One region of the Pseudomonas simiae genome, then DNA from elsewhere that is predicted to be linked to it. Evidence: predicted binding sites of a transcription regulator. Region 1 holds the regulator's gene; the other holds the start of a gene.

The links. The regulator FliA, encoded in region 1, starts transcription of late flagellar genes. The targets are predictions, from matches to a motif close to CTAAAGTTTNNNNNNNNNNNGCCGNTAA.
Region 2: a site for FliA is predicted at 5,733-5,760, ahead of motA (flagellar motor stator protein MotA). Genes of this name have one in related genera too.

What each region holds. Positions count from the first base shown of each region.
Region 1 is NZ_CP010896.1:4,352,035-4,359,893, forward strand. Features, by position in the region: gene PF1751_RS19680 (protein-glutamate methylesterase/protein-glutamine glutaminase) at 1-383, opposite strand, end outside; gene PF1751_RS19685 (chemotaxis protein CheA) at 432-2,639, opposite strand; gene PF1751_RS19690 (protein phosphatase CheZ) at 2,651-3,439, opposite strand; gene PF1751_RS19695 (chemotaxis response regulator CheY) at 3,458-3,832, opposite strand; gene fliA (RNA polymerase sigma factor FliA) at 4,001-4,741, opposite strand; gene fleN (flagellar synthesis regulator FleN) at 4,738-5,571, opposite strand; gene flhF (flagellar biosynthesis GTPase FlhF) at 5,678-6,994, opposite strand; gene flhA (flagellar biosynthesis protein FlhA) at 7,007-7,859, opposite strand, start outside.
Region 2 is NZ_CP010896.1:557,029-564,887, reverse strand. Features, by position in the region: gene PF1751_RS02455 (NAD(P)H-hydrate dehydratase) at 1-123, opposite strand, end outside; gene queG (tRNA epoxyqueuosine(34) reductase QueG) at 187-1,251, shown strand; gene PF1751_RS02445 (trimeric intracellular cation channel family protein) at 1,248-1,865, opposite strand; gene orn (oligoribonuclease) at 2,057-2,599, opposite strand; gene rsgA (small ribosomal subunit biogenesis GTPase RsgA) at 2,708-3,739, shown strand; gene motB (flagellar motor protein MotB) at 3,791-4,810, opposite strand; gene motA (flagellar motor stator protein MotA) at 4,814-5,665, opposite strand; gene PF1751_RS02420 (HDOD domain-containing protein) at 5,832-7,367, shown strand; gene PF1751_RS02415 (rhodanese-like domain-containing protein) at 7,425-7,859, shown strand, end outside.

The DNA.
Region 1 (7,859 bases):
CTGTGCACCTTCTCGCACAGCATCTGCTTGACCTTCTCGGGGTTGCGCGAGATGTCTTCGAAATTCTTCGGCAGAAAATCCACCGCGCCGGCGTCCAGCGCATCCAGGGTGACCCGGGCGCCTTCGTGAGTCAGCGAGGAGAACATCAACACCGGGGTCGGGCAACGTTGCATGATGTGCCGGACTGCCGTGATGCCATCCATCATCGGCATCTCGTAGTCCATGGTGATCACGTCCGGTTTCAACGCAATGGCTTGATCAATCGCCTCTTTGCCGTTGGTGGCCGTGCCGACCACCTGGATGCTTGGATCGGCGGAAAGAATTTCCGAGACGCGGCGACGGAAGAAACCCGAATCGTCCACCACCAGGACCTTGACTGCCATAAACACTCCGTTAGGCGGGGCGGGCACTACCGCCCTGCCCCACCAGAATCAAATACGCCGAGCGGCGTAACGCTTGAGCATGCTCGGAACATCGAGAATCAGCGCGATCCGGCCGTCACCGGTAATGGTCGCACCCGACATGCCCGGGGTTCCCTGCAGCATTTTGCCCAAAGGCTTGATGACCACTTCTTCCTGGCCCACCAGTTGATCGACCACGAAGCCGATGCGCTGGGTGCCCACCGAAAGAATCACCACATGGCCTTCGCGCTGCTCTTCATGCTTGGCCGATGCCACCAGCCAGCGCTTGAGGTAGAACAGTGGCAATGCCTTGTCGCGCACGATCACCACTTCCTGGCCGTCCACCACATTGGTGCGCGACAGGTCGAGGTGGAAGATCTCGTTGACGTTGACCAGCGGGAAAGCGAAGGCCTGGTTGCCCAGCATCACCATCAGGGTTGGCATGATCGCCAAGGTCAACGGCACCTTGATGACGATCTTCGAGCCCTGGCCCTTGGTCGAGTAGATGTTGATCGAGCCGTTGAGCTGGCTGATCTTGGTCTTCACCACGTCCATGCCGACGCCACGGCCGGACACGTCGGAAATCTCGGTCTTGGTCGAGAAGCCCGGGGCGAAGATCAGGTTGTAGCACTCGCTATCGGTCAGGCGGTCGGCGGCGTCCTTGTCCATCACGCCACGCTTGACCGCGATATTGCGCAATATCGCCGGGTCCATGCCCTTGCCGTCGTCAGTGATCGACAACAGGATGTGGTCGCCCTCTTGCTCCGCCGCCAGGATCACTTTGCCGTTGCGGGACTTGCCCGAGGCTTCGCGTTCTTCCGGGGTTTCCACGCCGTGGTCGACAGCGTTGCGCACCAAGTGGACCAGCGGGTCGGCCAGGGCCTCGACAAGGTTCTTGTCGAGGTCGGTTTCTTCACCCACCAGTTCCAGGTTGATTTCTTTCTTCAACTGGCGTGCCAGGTCACGAACCAGGCGCGGGAAGCGGCCGAAGACTTTCTTGATCGGCTGCATCCGGGTTTTCATCACGGCGGTCTGCAGGTCGGCGGTCACCACGTCGAGGTTCGACACGGCCTTTTGCATGGCTTCATCGCCGCTGCTCAGGCCCAGGCGCACCAGGCGGTTACGCACCAGTACCAGTTCGCCGACCATGTTCATGATGTCGTCCAGGCGTGCGGTATCAACGCGCACGGTGGTTTCGGCTTCACTGGCGGGTTTATCGGCAACCGGTGCGGCGGCGGCACGTGCCGGAGCAGGTGCGGCAGCCGGCGCAGGTTTGGCCGCTGGTGCAGGGGCAGGCGCTGCAGCTTTGGCGGCAACCGGAGCAGCCGTGGCAACCGTCGCCGCTGGGGCCACTTCGCTGAACTTGCCCTTGCCGTGCAGTTCGTCCAGCAGCGATTCGAACTCATGATCGGAGATCAGGCCGTCGCCGGCCGGTGCTGCACTGGCCGCGGCAGGCGCTGCGGCCGTGGCGGCGACTTCCGGCAAGGCGTCGGCCACGAAGGTGCCCTTGCCGTGCAGTTGGTCGAGCAACGCTTCGAATTCGTCGTCGGTGATATCGGTGTTGGCATTGGCGGTCGGTGCTGCCGGCGCTTCCGACACAGCGGCAGGTGTCACGGCGTCGGCCGCGAACTGGCCTTTGCCATGCAACTGGTCAAGCAGGGATTCGAACTCAGCGTCAGTGATGTCTTCGCTGGTTGGCGCGGCAACAGCCGCAGCCGGTGCTTCTGCCTCGGCCTTCACGGCACTGAGGGAGTTAAGCAACTGCTCGAATTCGCTGTCGGTCACATCCGGCTCGGCCTCAGCCACTGGCTCGGGTGCTGCTTCTGCTACCGGCGCAGCCGACAGGTCGGCGGGCTCCGCATAACGTGCCAGCGCAGCCAACAGTTCCGGAGTGGCCGCGGTGATCGGGGCACGTTCGCGGACTTCGCTGAACATGCCGTTGACCGCATCCAGTGCTTCGAGAATCACGTCCATCAATTCCGAATCAACGTGACGCTCACCCTTGCGCAGGATGTCGAACACGTTCTCGGCAATGTGGCAGCATTCCACCAGCTCATGGAGCTGGAGGAAGCCGGCGCCCCCTTTTACAGTGTGAAAACCGCGAAAAATTGCATTGAGCAGGTTCGCATCATCCGGTCGGCTTTCCAGCTCGACCAGTTGCTCGGACAACTGCTCTAAAATTTCGCCGGCCTCTACAAGGAAATCCTGAAGGATTTCTTCATCGGCGCCGAAGCTCATGTGGGTGCTCCTTAGAAGCCTAAACTGGATAACAGGTCATCAACATCATCTTGACCCGATACAACGTCTTCACGTTTATCGGCATGAATCTGCGGACCTTCACCCTTGGCGAGATGTTTTTTTGGATCTTTTTCCGAGAGGATCGCTTCGCGGTCATGTTCAATGCCGGCAAAACGGTCAACCTGGCCTGCCATAAGCACCAATTTGAGCAAGTTGCTTTCCACTTCGGTGACCAACTGGGTCACACGCTTGATCACCTGACCGGTGAGGTCCTGGTAATCCTGGGCGAGCAGAATGTCGTTGAGGTTGCTGGAAACCGTGCGGTTTTCCTGCTCGCTGCGTGACAAGAACCCTTCGACCCGACGCGCCAACTCACGAAACTCTTCAGCGCCGACTTCGCGGCGCATGAAACGGCCCCAGTCGTTGCTCAGGGCCTGGGCTTCGTTGGCCATACCGTTGACCAGAGGCGTGGCGTTTTCCACCAGGTCCATGGTGCGGTTGGCCGCTGCCTCAGTCAGCCTGACCACATAGGACAGGCGTTCGGTGGCATCAGTGATCTGCGAGATTTCCTCAGCCTGGGGCATGTGTGGGTCAATCTGGAAATTGACGATCGCACTGTGCAGCTCGCGTGTGAGCTTGCCCACTTCCTGGTACAGGCCGCGATCACGGGTCTGGTTGAGCTCATGGATCAACTGCACCGCGTCGCCGAACTGACCTTTTTCAAGGCTTTCGACCAACTGGTGAGCATGCTTTTTCAGGGTCGACTCGAAGTCGGCCTGCGATGATTCTTTATGCTCCATAGCTCCCCCGTGGCAGCATCAATGACCGATGCGGTCGAAGATTTTTTCAATCTTCTCTTTCAAGGCCAATGCAGTGAATGGCTTGACCACGTAACCGTTTACCCCAGCTTGGGCGGCTTCGATGATCTGCTCACGCTTGGCTTCGGCGGTCACCATCAGCACAGGCAGGCCGCGCAGCTTTTCGTCAGCACGTACGTGGCGCAGCAAGTCGATACCGGTCATGCCCGGCATGTTCCAGTCCGTTACCAGAAAGTCGATGCTCCCGCTGTTGAGGATCGGAATGGCCGTAATGCCGTCATCCGCCTCGACCGTGTTAGTGAACCCAAGGTCACGCAACAGGTTTTTTATGATCCGCCGCATCGTTGAGAAGTCATCAACGATGAGGATTTTCATGTTCTTGTCCAATTCGACCTCCAAGCAGTCTTAAACGCGCCCAGCACCTGGACGCGCCATTTCAATCAACAGGCATTACACAAAAAGGACTGCCGAGGGCACCACGGGTCGAACCCGCGAAGGCTGGTCGCCCTCACGGTCTCGTCTGCAGTGTCCCCACACTGCCTGTCAGCGCGCTCGCCACTCTCCCAAACGCCCCCGCAAGCGGGCTGCGCACTGGCTGTGCAACTGGCTGACCCGCGACTCGCTGACCCCCAGGACCTCACCGATTTCCTTGAGGTTCAGCTCTTCGTCGTAGTACAACGCCAACACCAGTCGCTCACGCTCCGGCAAATTGGCAATCGCGTCCGCCAACGCCCCCTGGAAACGCTCATCTTCCAGGTCACGCGATGGCTCCATATGAGCGCTCGCGCCGTCCTCGTGCAGCCCTTCGTGTTCGCCGTCCTGCAACAGGTCGTCGAAACTGAACAGGCGGCTGCCCAAGGTATCGTTCAAAATCCCGTAGTAATCGTCGAGACTCAATTGGAGTTCGGCCGCAACTTCGTGATCTTTAGCGTCGCGACCGGTTTTTGCTTCAATTGCGCGAATTGCGTCACTGACCATGCGCGTATTGCGATGCACCGAACGCGGCGCCCAGTCACCTTTACGCACCTCATCAAGCATCGCGCCACGGATACGGATCCCCGCATACGTCTCGAAACTCGCGCCCTTGCTCGCGTCATATTTGGTCGACACTTCGAGCAGGCCGATCATGCCCGCCTGGATCAGGTCTTCGACCTGGACGCTGGCCGGCAGGCGTGCCAGCAGGTGGTAGGCAATGCGCTTGACCAAGGGCGCGTAGCGCTCGATCAACTCGCCCTGACTGTCACGGGCAGACCTCTTGTAAGCGTTGTAGCCAGTCGCTGTCATAGCACGGGTCCTGCGCTCGTCTGATGCACCAATCGCTCGACGAAAAACTCCAGATGCCCCCGTGGGTTGGCGGGCAACGGCCAGGTATCGACCTTCTGGGCAATAGCCTTGAACGCCAATGCGCACTTGGAACGAGGGAACGCTTCGTAGACTGCACGCTGCTTTTGCACAGCCTTGCGCACACACTCGTCGTAGGGCACTGCGCCGACGTATTGTAAGGCGACATCGAGGAAACGATCCGTGACCTTGGTCAACTTGGCGAACAGGTTGCGCCCTTCCTGCGGGCTCTGGGCCATGTTGGCCAAGACGCGGAAGCGGTTCATGCCGTAGTCACGGTTAAGCAGTTTGATCAGGGCGTAGGCGTCGGTGATCGAGGTGGGTTCGTCGCAGACCACCAGCAACACTTCCTGCGCGGCGCGCACGAAGCTGACCACGGACTCGCCGATCCCGGCGGCGGTGTCAATCACCAGCACGTCGAGGTTATCGCCGATATCACTGAACGCCTGGATGAGGCCGGCATGCTGCGCCGGGCTCAGGTGCACCATGCTCTGGGTGCCCGAGGCAGCCGGCACGATGCGGATGCCACCGGGGCCCTGCAGCAGCACATCGCGCAGCTCGCAGCGGCCCTCGATCACATCGGCAAGGGTATGTTTGGGCGTCAGCCCCAGCAGAACGTCGACGTTCGCCAGGCCCAGGTCAGCATCCAACAGCATGACGCGACGGCCAAGCTCTGCCAGGGCCAGGGACAAATTCACTGACACGTTAGTTTTCCCGACGCCACCTTTGCCGCCGGTCACCGCGATCACCTGTACGGGATGCATGCTGCCCATTTTATTTCTTTACCTTGTCTTGCTTAGACGCAGGCTACATGGCTTGGCCGCGTGAATCGCTTGCAGACCATCGATGTAGGTACATTTCACGGTGTTCATCCTGCCCTCAACCGACCCGTTTTGCCGGGTTGTGATAAAGGTCGGCGAACATATCAGCCATCGCTTCCTCGCTAGGCTCTTCTTGCATTTGCACGCTGACTGCACGGCTGACCAACTGATGACGGCGCGGTAGATGCAGATCATCGGGGATCCGCGGCCCGTCGGTCAGGTAAGCGACCGGCAATTCATGACTGATGGCCAGGCTCAGCACCTCGCCCAGGCTCGCGGTTTCGTCGAGCTTGGTGAGGATGCAACCGGCCAGGCCGCAGCGTTTGTAGCTGTGATACGCAGCGGTAAGAACCTGTTTCTGGCTGGTGGTTGCAAGCACCAGGTAGTTTTTCGATTTGATGCCACGTCCGGCCAGGCTTTCAAGCTGCATGCGCAATGCCGGGTCGCTGGCTTGCAGGCCGGCGGTATCGATCAATACCACGCGTTTGCGCAACAGCGGGTCGAGGGCGTTGGCCAGGGACTGGCCCGGGTCGACGTGAGTCACCGATACATTGAGAATACGGCCCAGCGTCTTGAGCTGCTCCTGGGCACCAATACGGTAGCTGTCCATGCTCACCAGCGCGATATTCTGTGCGCCGTATTTGAGTACGTAACGGGCCGCCAGCTTGGCCAGGGTGGTGGTCTTGCCCATGCCGGCAGGGCCGACCATGGCGATCACACCGCCCTCTTCCAATGGTTCGATTTCCGGGGTGACAATCATCCGTGCCAGGTGGGCCAGCAACATGCGCCAAGCCTGGCGAGGCTCTTCGATTTCGGTGGTCAAGGCCAGCAGGTCGCGGGACAACGGGCCGGACAAGCCGATACGTTGCAGGCGCCGCCACAGGTTGGCCTGTTGCGGCTTGCTGCCTTGCAGCTGGTTCCAGGCCAACGAGCCAAGCTGCACTTCCAGCAGCTCACGCAGGCCATTGAGTTCAAAGCGCATCGAGTCGAACACCCGCTGGTCAACCGCAGGCGCCGGAGCAGGCGCAGAAGGACGTGGCGGTTCTTTGAAGGTCGGCTCGACCAGCGGCTCGGAAGCGGTCAGCGGCAGGCCGGCGAACAACTGGCGATTAGTGGTGGCATCGCTGTCGCCGCGCATGCTCAGTTCCGCCTGGGCCGAGACAATGCGTGAAGCAGTCTTGCGCAGCTCGTCTTCGAGCTCCATGTTCGGCACACGCGGCGCCAGGGCCTGGGGGGTGTAATCCAGGGCAGCCGTCAGCTCGACACCGCCGGCAATACGACGGTTTCCGATAATCGCGGCGTCAGCGCCCAGCTCATCACGAACCAGTTTCATGGCCTGACGCATATCGGCGGCGAAAAAACGCTTCACTTGCATAACCCACTACCCTCAGCCATTGGGGCCTACTGTCGCGACGATAGTCACTTGCTTGTTGTCAGGAATTTCCTGATAAGCCAAAACGTGCAAATTCGGTACTGCCAGGCGTCCAAACCGCGACAACATCGCCCGGACGGGGCCTGCCACCAGCAGAATCACCGGTTGGCCCTGCATTTCCTGGCGCTGTGCGGCGTCGATCAACGAACGCTGCAGCTTCTCAGCCATGCTTGGCTCCAGCAGAACGCCCTCTTCCTGGCCTTGTCCTGCCTTCTGAATACTATTGAGCAATATTTGTTCCAACCTTGGTTCCAAGGTGATCACAGGCAGCTCGGAGTCAAGCCCTACAATGCTTTGGACGATTGCACGCGACAATCCGACGCGCACCGCGGCCACCAGGGCGGCAGTATCTTGACTCTTGGCGGCATTGTTGGCGATGGCCTCGGCAATGCTGCGGATGTCCCGTACCGGCACCTGTTCGGCCAGCAACGCCTGCAACACCTTGAGCAACTGCGACAGCGACAGCACACCCGGCACCAGCTCTTCGGCCAGTTTCGGCGACGCTTTGGCCAGCAAACCCATCAATTGCTGGACTTCCTCATGGCCAATCAGCTCATGGGAGTGCTTGTACAGGATCTGGTTGAGGTGGGTGGCGACCACGGTGCTGGCGTCCACCACGGTGTAGCCGAGGGATTGTGCCTGGCTGCGCTGGCTGATTTCGATCCACACCGCGTCCAGGCCAAAAGCCGGATCTTTGGCGGTAATACCGTTGAGGCTGCCGAACACCTGCCCTGGGTTGATCGCCAGTTCGCGGTCTGGGTAGATCTCGGCTTCGGCCAGGATCACGCCCATGAGGGTCAGGCGATAG
Region 2 (7,859 bases), 2.3 Mb from region 1:
ACCTATGACCAACAGGTGGCCAAACCGGCCTTTATGGTCGTCCGGGGAGCGCGCCGCCAGCTGCGGCAAATGGCCGTGCAAGAGGGACTGTACGTCGGTTATTGCGTGTTTTGTCTGCGGCATGCGTCTTCGAGCTCCGATGTCTGGCAGAATTATACCTATCTAACCTGCGGTTTCCCTTGTCTCATGCCTGCCATCACCACCGATCTGCCCGCCCTCGCCCAATCGATCAAAGACTGGGGCCGCGAACTGGGCTTTCAACAAGTCGGCATCAGCGGCCTGGACCTCGCCGAGCATGAGCAGCACCTGCAACGCTGGCTCGACGCGGGCTACCACGGCGAGATGGAGTACATGGGCGCCCATGGCAGCAAACGCTCTCATCCCGATGAACTGGTGCCCGGTACCTTGCGCGTGGTGTCGCTGCGCATGGATTACCTACCGGGCGATACACAAATGGCCCAATTACTGGCCAAGCCGGAAAAAGCCTACATCTCGCGTTACGCCCTGGGCCGCGACTATCACAAGCTGATCCGCAAGCGCGTGCAGCAACTGGCCGACCGCATCCAGGCGCAGATCGGCCCTTTCGGTTTCCGCGCCTTTGTCGACAGCGCACCAGTGCTGGAAAAAGCCATCGCCGAAAAAGCCGGGCTGGGCTGGATCGGTAAAAACACCCTGGTACTCAATCGCAAGGCGGGCAGTTACTTCTTCCTCAGCGAGCTGTTTGTCGACTTGCCGCTGCCGATCGACGCGCCTCACAGCACTGAACACTGCGGCCGCTGCACTGCTTGCCTGGACATCTGCCCCACCAATGCCTTCGTCGGTCCCTATGTGTTGGACGCGCGACGCTGCATTTCCTACCTGACCATCGAGCTCAAACACGCGATTCCCGAGGACCTGCGCCCACTGATCGGCAACCGCGTGTTCGGCTGCGATGACTGTCAGATCGTGTGCCCGTGGAATCGTTTCGCCCGCGCTACCGGCGAAAGCGATTTCAAGCCACGCCACAATCTGGATAACGCAGAACTGGCCGAGTTGTTTATGTGGGACGAGGATAAATTCCTCAGCAGCACCGAAGGCTCACCGCTGCGTCGTGCCGGCTACGAGCGCTGGCTGCGCAATCTCGCGGTGGGCCTGGGCAATGCGCCGTCGAGCATTCCAGTGCTGGAGGCTTTGAAGGCACGCCGGGATTACCCGTCGGAACTGGTGCGCGAACACGTGGAATGGGCACTGAACCAGCACGCCAGCCGCTAGTGCACATCGTCGTTGTAGACGAACTTGGGCATTTCCCAGTGAAAACGGATCGCCAGCAGGCGCAGTAGAAAGCCGCTGAACAGGGTCAGCAGGATCGCTTGCTCGCTGGGCAGCTCCAGATAAAGGCACAGCATATAAAACCAGGCGGCGAGGAACGACACACTGGCGTACAACTCGCGGCGAAAGATCAGCGGGATGTCGTTGCAGAAGATGTCGCGCAGGATGCCGCCGAAGACCCCGGTGATCACCCCGCTGACCGATGCCACCAGCATGCCGTGGCCCATTTCCAGCGCAGTCATGCAACCGATCAGGGTGAAGGCCACCAGGCCCACGGCGTCCAGCGCCAGGAACAGCGAGCGCAGGCGGCGCATCAGCGGTGCGATAAAGATCGTCACCAGTGCGGCAATGGAGGTCAGCACCAGGTATTCCGGGTGCTTGACCCAGGTCAGCGGGTAGTGCCCAAGCAGCACATCACGCACCGAACCGCCACCCAACGCCGTCACACACGCGATCAGCACCACGCCGAACCAGTCCATGCCACGCCGTCCGGCCGACAGCGCGCCGGTCATGGCTTCGGCGGTGATGGCGATGAGGTAGAGCATCAGCAGCATGATGGCGATCCTTGCATTGAGGCCGGCAGTCTAATCATTTGCTGATGGCACCAAAAGAGGGCGCTTGGCGAAAGACCGCGTCGACCCTACCGCAGGCGAGCCAGCTCCCCCATTTGTTCCGCGCGCGTCGTGACAAAACGGTCAAGCGTGGGAGCTGGCTTGCCTTCGATGGCGCCGGGCCAGGCGCCACATCTTCAGGCCTTGATGAAATGCTTGCGGTAATGCTGCAGCTCGGCAATCGACTCGCGAATATCATCCAGCGCCAAGTGCGTGCTGCCTTTATGGAAGCTGTCTTTGACTTCCGGCGCCCAACGCGCAGCCAGCTCTTTAAGCGTGGACACATCCAGGTTGCGGTAGTGGAAGTAGCTTTCCAGCGCTTTCATATGCGTATAAAGGAAGCGACGATCCTGGCAGATGCTGTTGCCGCAGATCGGCGACTTGCCCTTGGGCACCCACTTTTCCAGGAAGGCGATGGTCTCGGCTTCTGCTTCGGCCATGCTGATACGGCTGTCGCGCACGCGCTGGGTCAGGCCGGAGTTGCCATGAGTGCGGGTATTCCACTCGTCCATGGTGGCGAGGACGGCGTCGCTGTGGTGGATGGCAATCACCGGCCCTTCGGCCAAGGTGTTGAGGTTGCTGTCGGTGACAATCGTCGCCATTTCGATGATGACGTCGGTGTCAGGGTTCAGACCGGTCATTTCCAGATCGATCCAAATCAGGTTCTGTGGGTTTTGCATGGCTTGATTCTCTTGGCACCTTGGCTTAGCTGCGCAGTTTAGCAGGCAGGGGCATGCTAGACTCGCGACCGTTTTACCTAACCTTTGTATTATCGACACGGAACACCAATGGCCAAACGCCAGCTCAACCGTCGCCAAAACTGGCGCATCGAAAAGATTCAAGGTGAACGCGCCGCTCGCGCCGCCAAACGTGAATCCTCCGCCGTGGAAGCGCTTGAAGGCGGCGACCTGGGCCCCGAGCAAACGGGCCTGGTGATCGCGCACTTTGGTGTACAGGTCGAAGTCGAGGCGCTGGAAGGCGAACTCGCAGGCTCGGTATCCCGTTGCCACCTGCGCGCCAACCTGCCTGCGCTGGTCACCGGCGACAAAGTGGTCTGGCGAGCCGGCAACCAGGGCATCGGCGTGATCGTCGCCCAACTGCCTCGCACCACCGAACTGCGCCGCCCGGACAGCCGCGGCCAGCTCAAGCCAGTGGCGGCCAACGTCGACATGATTGTCATCGTGTTCGCGCCACTGCCTGAGCCGCATGCCAACCTGATCGACCGCTACCTGGTCGCAGCCGAGCACGCCGGCATCCGCCCGCTGTTGCTGTTGAACAAATTCGACCTGATCGACGAACAGAACGCCCCGGCGCTCAACGCCTTGCTGGCGGTGTACCGCACCCTCGGTTACCCGGTGCTGGAGGTTTCGGCGCATCACGGTAATGGTATGGAACAGCTGCAACAGCAGTTGGACGGGCGCATCAGCGTGTTTGTCGGCCAGTCAGGCGTGGGTAAATCCTCGCTGGTCAACAGCCTGCTGCCGGAAGTCGACACCCGCGTGGGCCCGCTGTCGGAACTGTCCGGACAGGGCACCCACACCACCACCACCGCGCGGCTGTTCCACTTCCCCGGCGGCGGTGAGTTGATCGACTCCCCAGGCATCCGTGAATTCGGCCTCGGCCACGTCAGCCGCAGCGATGTGGAAGCGGGCTTCATCGAATTCAACGACCTGATCGGCACCTGCCGCTTCCGCGACTGCAAACACGACCGCGAGCCGGGCTGTGCGTTGCTCAAGGCGCTGGAGGATGGGCGTGTGCAGCAGCAGCGGATGAACAGCTATCGGTCGATTATTGCGAGTCTGCCCGAAAGCAGTTATTAAACTGCTGAAACAACAAGGCCGCGATCATCGCGGCCTTGTTGTATGTGAAGTCTACGAACCCGTACCTGGCACCGTAGGATCCTTCACCCCACCCTCATCAAACAAATTCAGCTTCTGGCGCAGTTCATGCGCCGGCAACGGCTCCTGCCCTGGCGGAATAGCGTTCGGATCGGCCGGCACTTCACCCGGCGCGCCCGCACCTTGGGTGGGTTGCGGTGCCGGCGGCGGGTCACCCTCAATCGCACGCTGGGCCTTTTTGGTCAGCACCACGATATCGATACGGCGGTTGATCGGGTTGAACGGGTCTTTCGCATCAAACAACTGCGAAGACGCAAACCCCACCACGCGCGCGACTTGCGGGTCCGGGTAGCTACCGGCCACCAACGCACGACGAGCTGCGTTGGCACGGTTGGCCGAGAGCTCCCAGTTGCCGAAGTCGCCCTGCCCCGCATAGGGTTTGGCGTCGGTGTGGCCACTGATGCTGATCTTGTTCGGCACCGCCTTGATGGTGTCGGCCATGGCCAGCAGGATGTCTTCGAAGTACGGCTTCAAGCGCGCACTGCCCGAGTCGAACATCGGTCGGTTGGCCGCATCGGTGATCTGGATGCGCAAACCGTCCGGGGTGATCTCGAACGAAATCTGATCCTTGAACTTCAGCAACTGCGGGTTTTCCTCGACCTTGTTCTGCAGCTCTTGCAGCAACAGCTCAAGACGCTCCTGCTCGACCTGTTCAGCCATGGCCTCGACGGTATCGCGCTCGATCGGGATTTTCTCCTGAGGCGATTCGGTCTTGATTTCCGGGTTGATGGTGCGCTCAGGCGCCAACTGCGGTGAGCCGCCCAGGTCGATCACGAAGGGCGTGCCGCTTTCCGAGAAACCAATCGGGTCTTTGAAGTAGCCGGCAATGGCGATCTTCTGTTCCGGCGTGGCAGTGGACATCAGCCACAGCACCAGGAAGAACGCCATCATCGCCGTCGCAAAGTCGGCGAAGGCGATCTTCCAAGCGCCGCCATGGTGCCCCGCAGCGAAGCGCTTGACGCGCTTGATGATTATCGGCTGGTTGTTTTCCATGGCTTAGCGACCGCGAACCGCTTGTTCCAGCTCGGCGAAGCTTGGGCGATGCTTGGGGTACAGCACCTTGCGACCGAACTCCACCGCCAGCGATGGCGGCATCCCGGAAGCGGAGGCGACCAGGCTGGCCTTGATCGATTCGTACAGGTTGATTTCTTCCTTGGCGTCATGGGCCAGGGAGGTGGCGAGCGGACCGAAGAAGCCGTAGGCCGCGAGAATACCGAAGAAGGTACCGACCAATGCCGCACCCACGTGCATACCGATGGCAGCCTGGTCGCCCTCACCCAGGGACGCCATGGTCACCACGATGCCGAGTACCGCCGCGACGATACCGAAACCCGGCATACCGTCAGCGATGCCGGTCACGGCGTGGGAGGGGTGCTCAAGCTCTTCTTTAAGGCTGAACAATTCCATGTCGAACAGGCCTTCCAGCTCATGGGGGGCCATGTTGCCGGAGGACATGATGCGCAGGTAGTCACAGATGTAGGCGGTCATGCGCTCATCTTTGAGCACGGCCGGGTACTTGGCGAAAATCGGGCTGGCCGCGGCGTCTTCGATGTCGGCCTCGATGGCCATCATGCCTTCGCGGCGGCTCTTGTTGAGGATCTCGTAGACCAGGCCCAACACCTCCAGGTAGAAGGTATGGGTGAAGCGCGAACCGAACATGCCCAGCGACTTCTTGATCACGTGCATGGTCATGTAGCCGGGGTTCGCCTGCAGGAAGGCACCCAGTGCGGCACCGCCAATAATCATCACCTCGAAAGGCTGGATCAGTGCCGCAATTTTACCGTGGGACAGGACGTACCCGCCGAGCACGCTCGCGAAGACGACGATGATGCCGATAATTTTAGCCATAGGAGATGAGTACTTGCGCCGTCGGGTTCATGGACATATTGGGTGTAGCAGAAAACTCTTGTTCTACTTATCGGCAAAACTGCGCCAGACTATAGCCCGTTAAGGCGAAAAGCCAGTTCGGCCCGCTCCGGGCGTGTAGACCGCAAGTGATGATCGCGCCCCTATCATGGCTAATGAAACGACAGTCCCAACTGCAAAACCCAACTCTCTCGCCGCTTGGATCAAGTGCCTGGACGATGTACGGCTGCCTGTCCCCCAGGCCAGTCACGACCGCGTGTGCAAAGGCATCCGCGACAGCCGCAGTTCATTGCGAGATATTGCCGAGCTGATGCAAAGCAGCCCGGCGCTCGTCCTCAGCGTGATGCGCGAGGCCAACAGCCACACCCATGGCAGCCTGGCGGAACCGGCGGAAAACCTTGAAGTGGCGCTCAACCGCCTGGGCCTCAAGCGCGCCGAAGAACTGCTGGCACGTCTGCCTTCGGTGCCGGCCAATGAGATCCCCGTGGCATTGCGCCAACTTCTGCTGATCAGCCAGCACGCGTCGCAGCAAGCCAACGGCTTGTTCGGCAGTCGCCTGGCGCGGCTGTGGCAGGACATTCACTGGGGCAGCCTGTTGTTTCTGTCGCCGCTGTGGCCAATGGCGGTCGCCTATCCCAAACTCCTGGAAGAATGGGAACTGCGGGTGATCCACAAAGGCCAGTCAGCCCGCGAGGTCGAGCGAGAACTGTTCGGCGTGCGCCTGCTGGACCTGTGCGTCGGCCTGACCGAAGCCTGGCACCTGCCGATCTGGGTATGCCAGGGTTACACGTTGCTGATGAGCGAGCAGCGCCTGCTGGTCAAGGCCCTGCACATCGCCCGTGAAGACGACCCGCTGCGCCACCAGCAATTGCTCGATGCCGAACCCAACCTGCGCCGCTGGCTGAACCAGCCGGCCAACACCGTGCTGCTGGCCAACGGCCTGGCAATGTCGGCCCAGGAGTCCTGGACCTGCCCGCACACCGAACGCTGGCAGTTGCTCACTGCGCTGTACCTGCAACAGCCCTTGGGCGAGGTGCAGCAACTGGTCCACCAACAGGCTGTCACCAGCGCCCGCACCACCTTGATGCCTGACCTCTGGCACCCGGCGCTGTCGCTGATCTGGCCGTGGCATGTACAGAAGATTCATCGCGGCCTGCTCCCCGCGCCGCCGCCCACCGCCGAGGCCCTGGCCGTGTGGCGCAAACGCTGTACTGAACTGCTGGTGGAGCCGAGCCGCTTTGCCAACGCCATGCACTTGACCACGTGCGCCAAGGAGGCCCTGGTCGCCAGTGGTATGCAGCGGGTCATGCTGCTGATGGCTGACCGCGCCTTGAGCACGTTGCGTGTGCACCAGGCCGATGGCCTGCCGAAGGATGCAGCCAATTTGAGCCTGGATGTGGTCAATAGTACGTTGCTGCAGCGCTTGCTGGAAAAGTCCGCCCAAGTGCGCCTCAACCCTGAAAACCACGCCCAGTTCTCGGCCTTGCTGCCGCCGGTCCTGCGCCGCCTGTTCACCGGCGAACACCTGTTGCTGCGGTCCCTGAGTTGCAATGGCAAGGTGGTGATGCTGATGGTGGCCGACCAGGGCGGCGGGCCGTTCTCGGAAACCACCGTGCAGGCCTTCGGTAAAACCGCCCAATGCATCGAGAAAGCCCTGCACTGCTTTACCAACCGCAGCGCCTGATGCTTGCGCTACAATCGCCCTCTTTTATCGCCAACATTTGTGCACAGGAGACCTCACATGCCTGACTTCTCTGGCTTGCCGCTGGTGATCGAACCCAGCGACCTGCTTGGTCGCCTCGATGCCGAACACTTGATACTGGTGGACCTCACCAGTGCCGCCCGCTACGCCGAAGGGCACATCCCCGGCGCACATTTCGTTGACCCCAAGCGCACCCAACTGGGCCAGCCGCCGGCGCCTGGCCTGCTGCCCAACAAGGCCGACCTCGAGAAACTGTTCGGCGAACTGGGCCACACCCCGGACGCCACTTACGTGGTCTATGACGACGAAGGCGGTGGCTGGGCCGGGCGCTTCATCTGGATGCTCGACGTGATCGGCCACCAGAAGTACCACTACCTCGACGGTGGCCTGCTGGCCTGGCTGGAAGAAAAACGCCCGGTTTCGACTGACGTGCCCACCCCGGTCGGCAACCCCGTCAGCCTGACGCTGCATGAT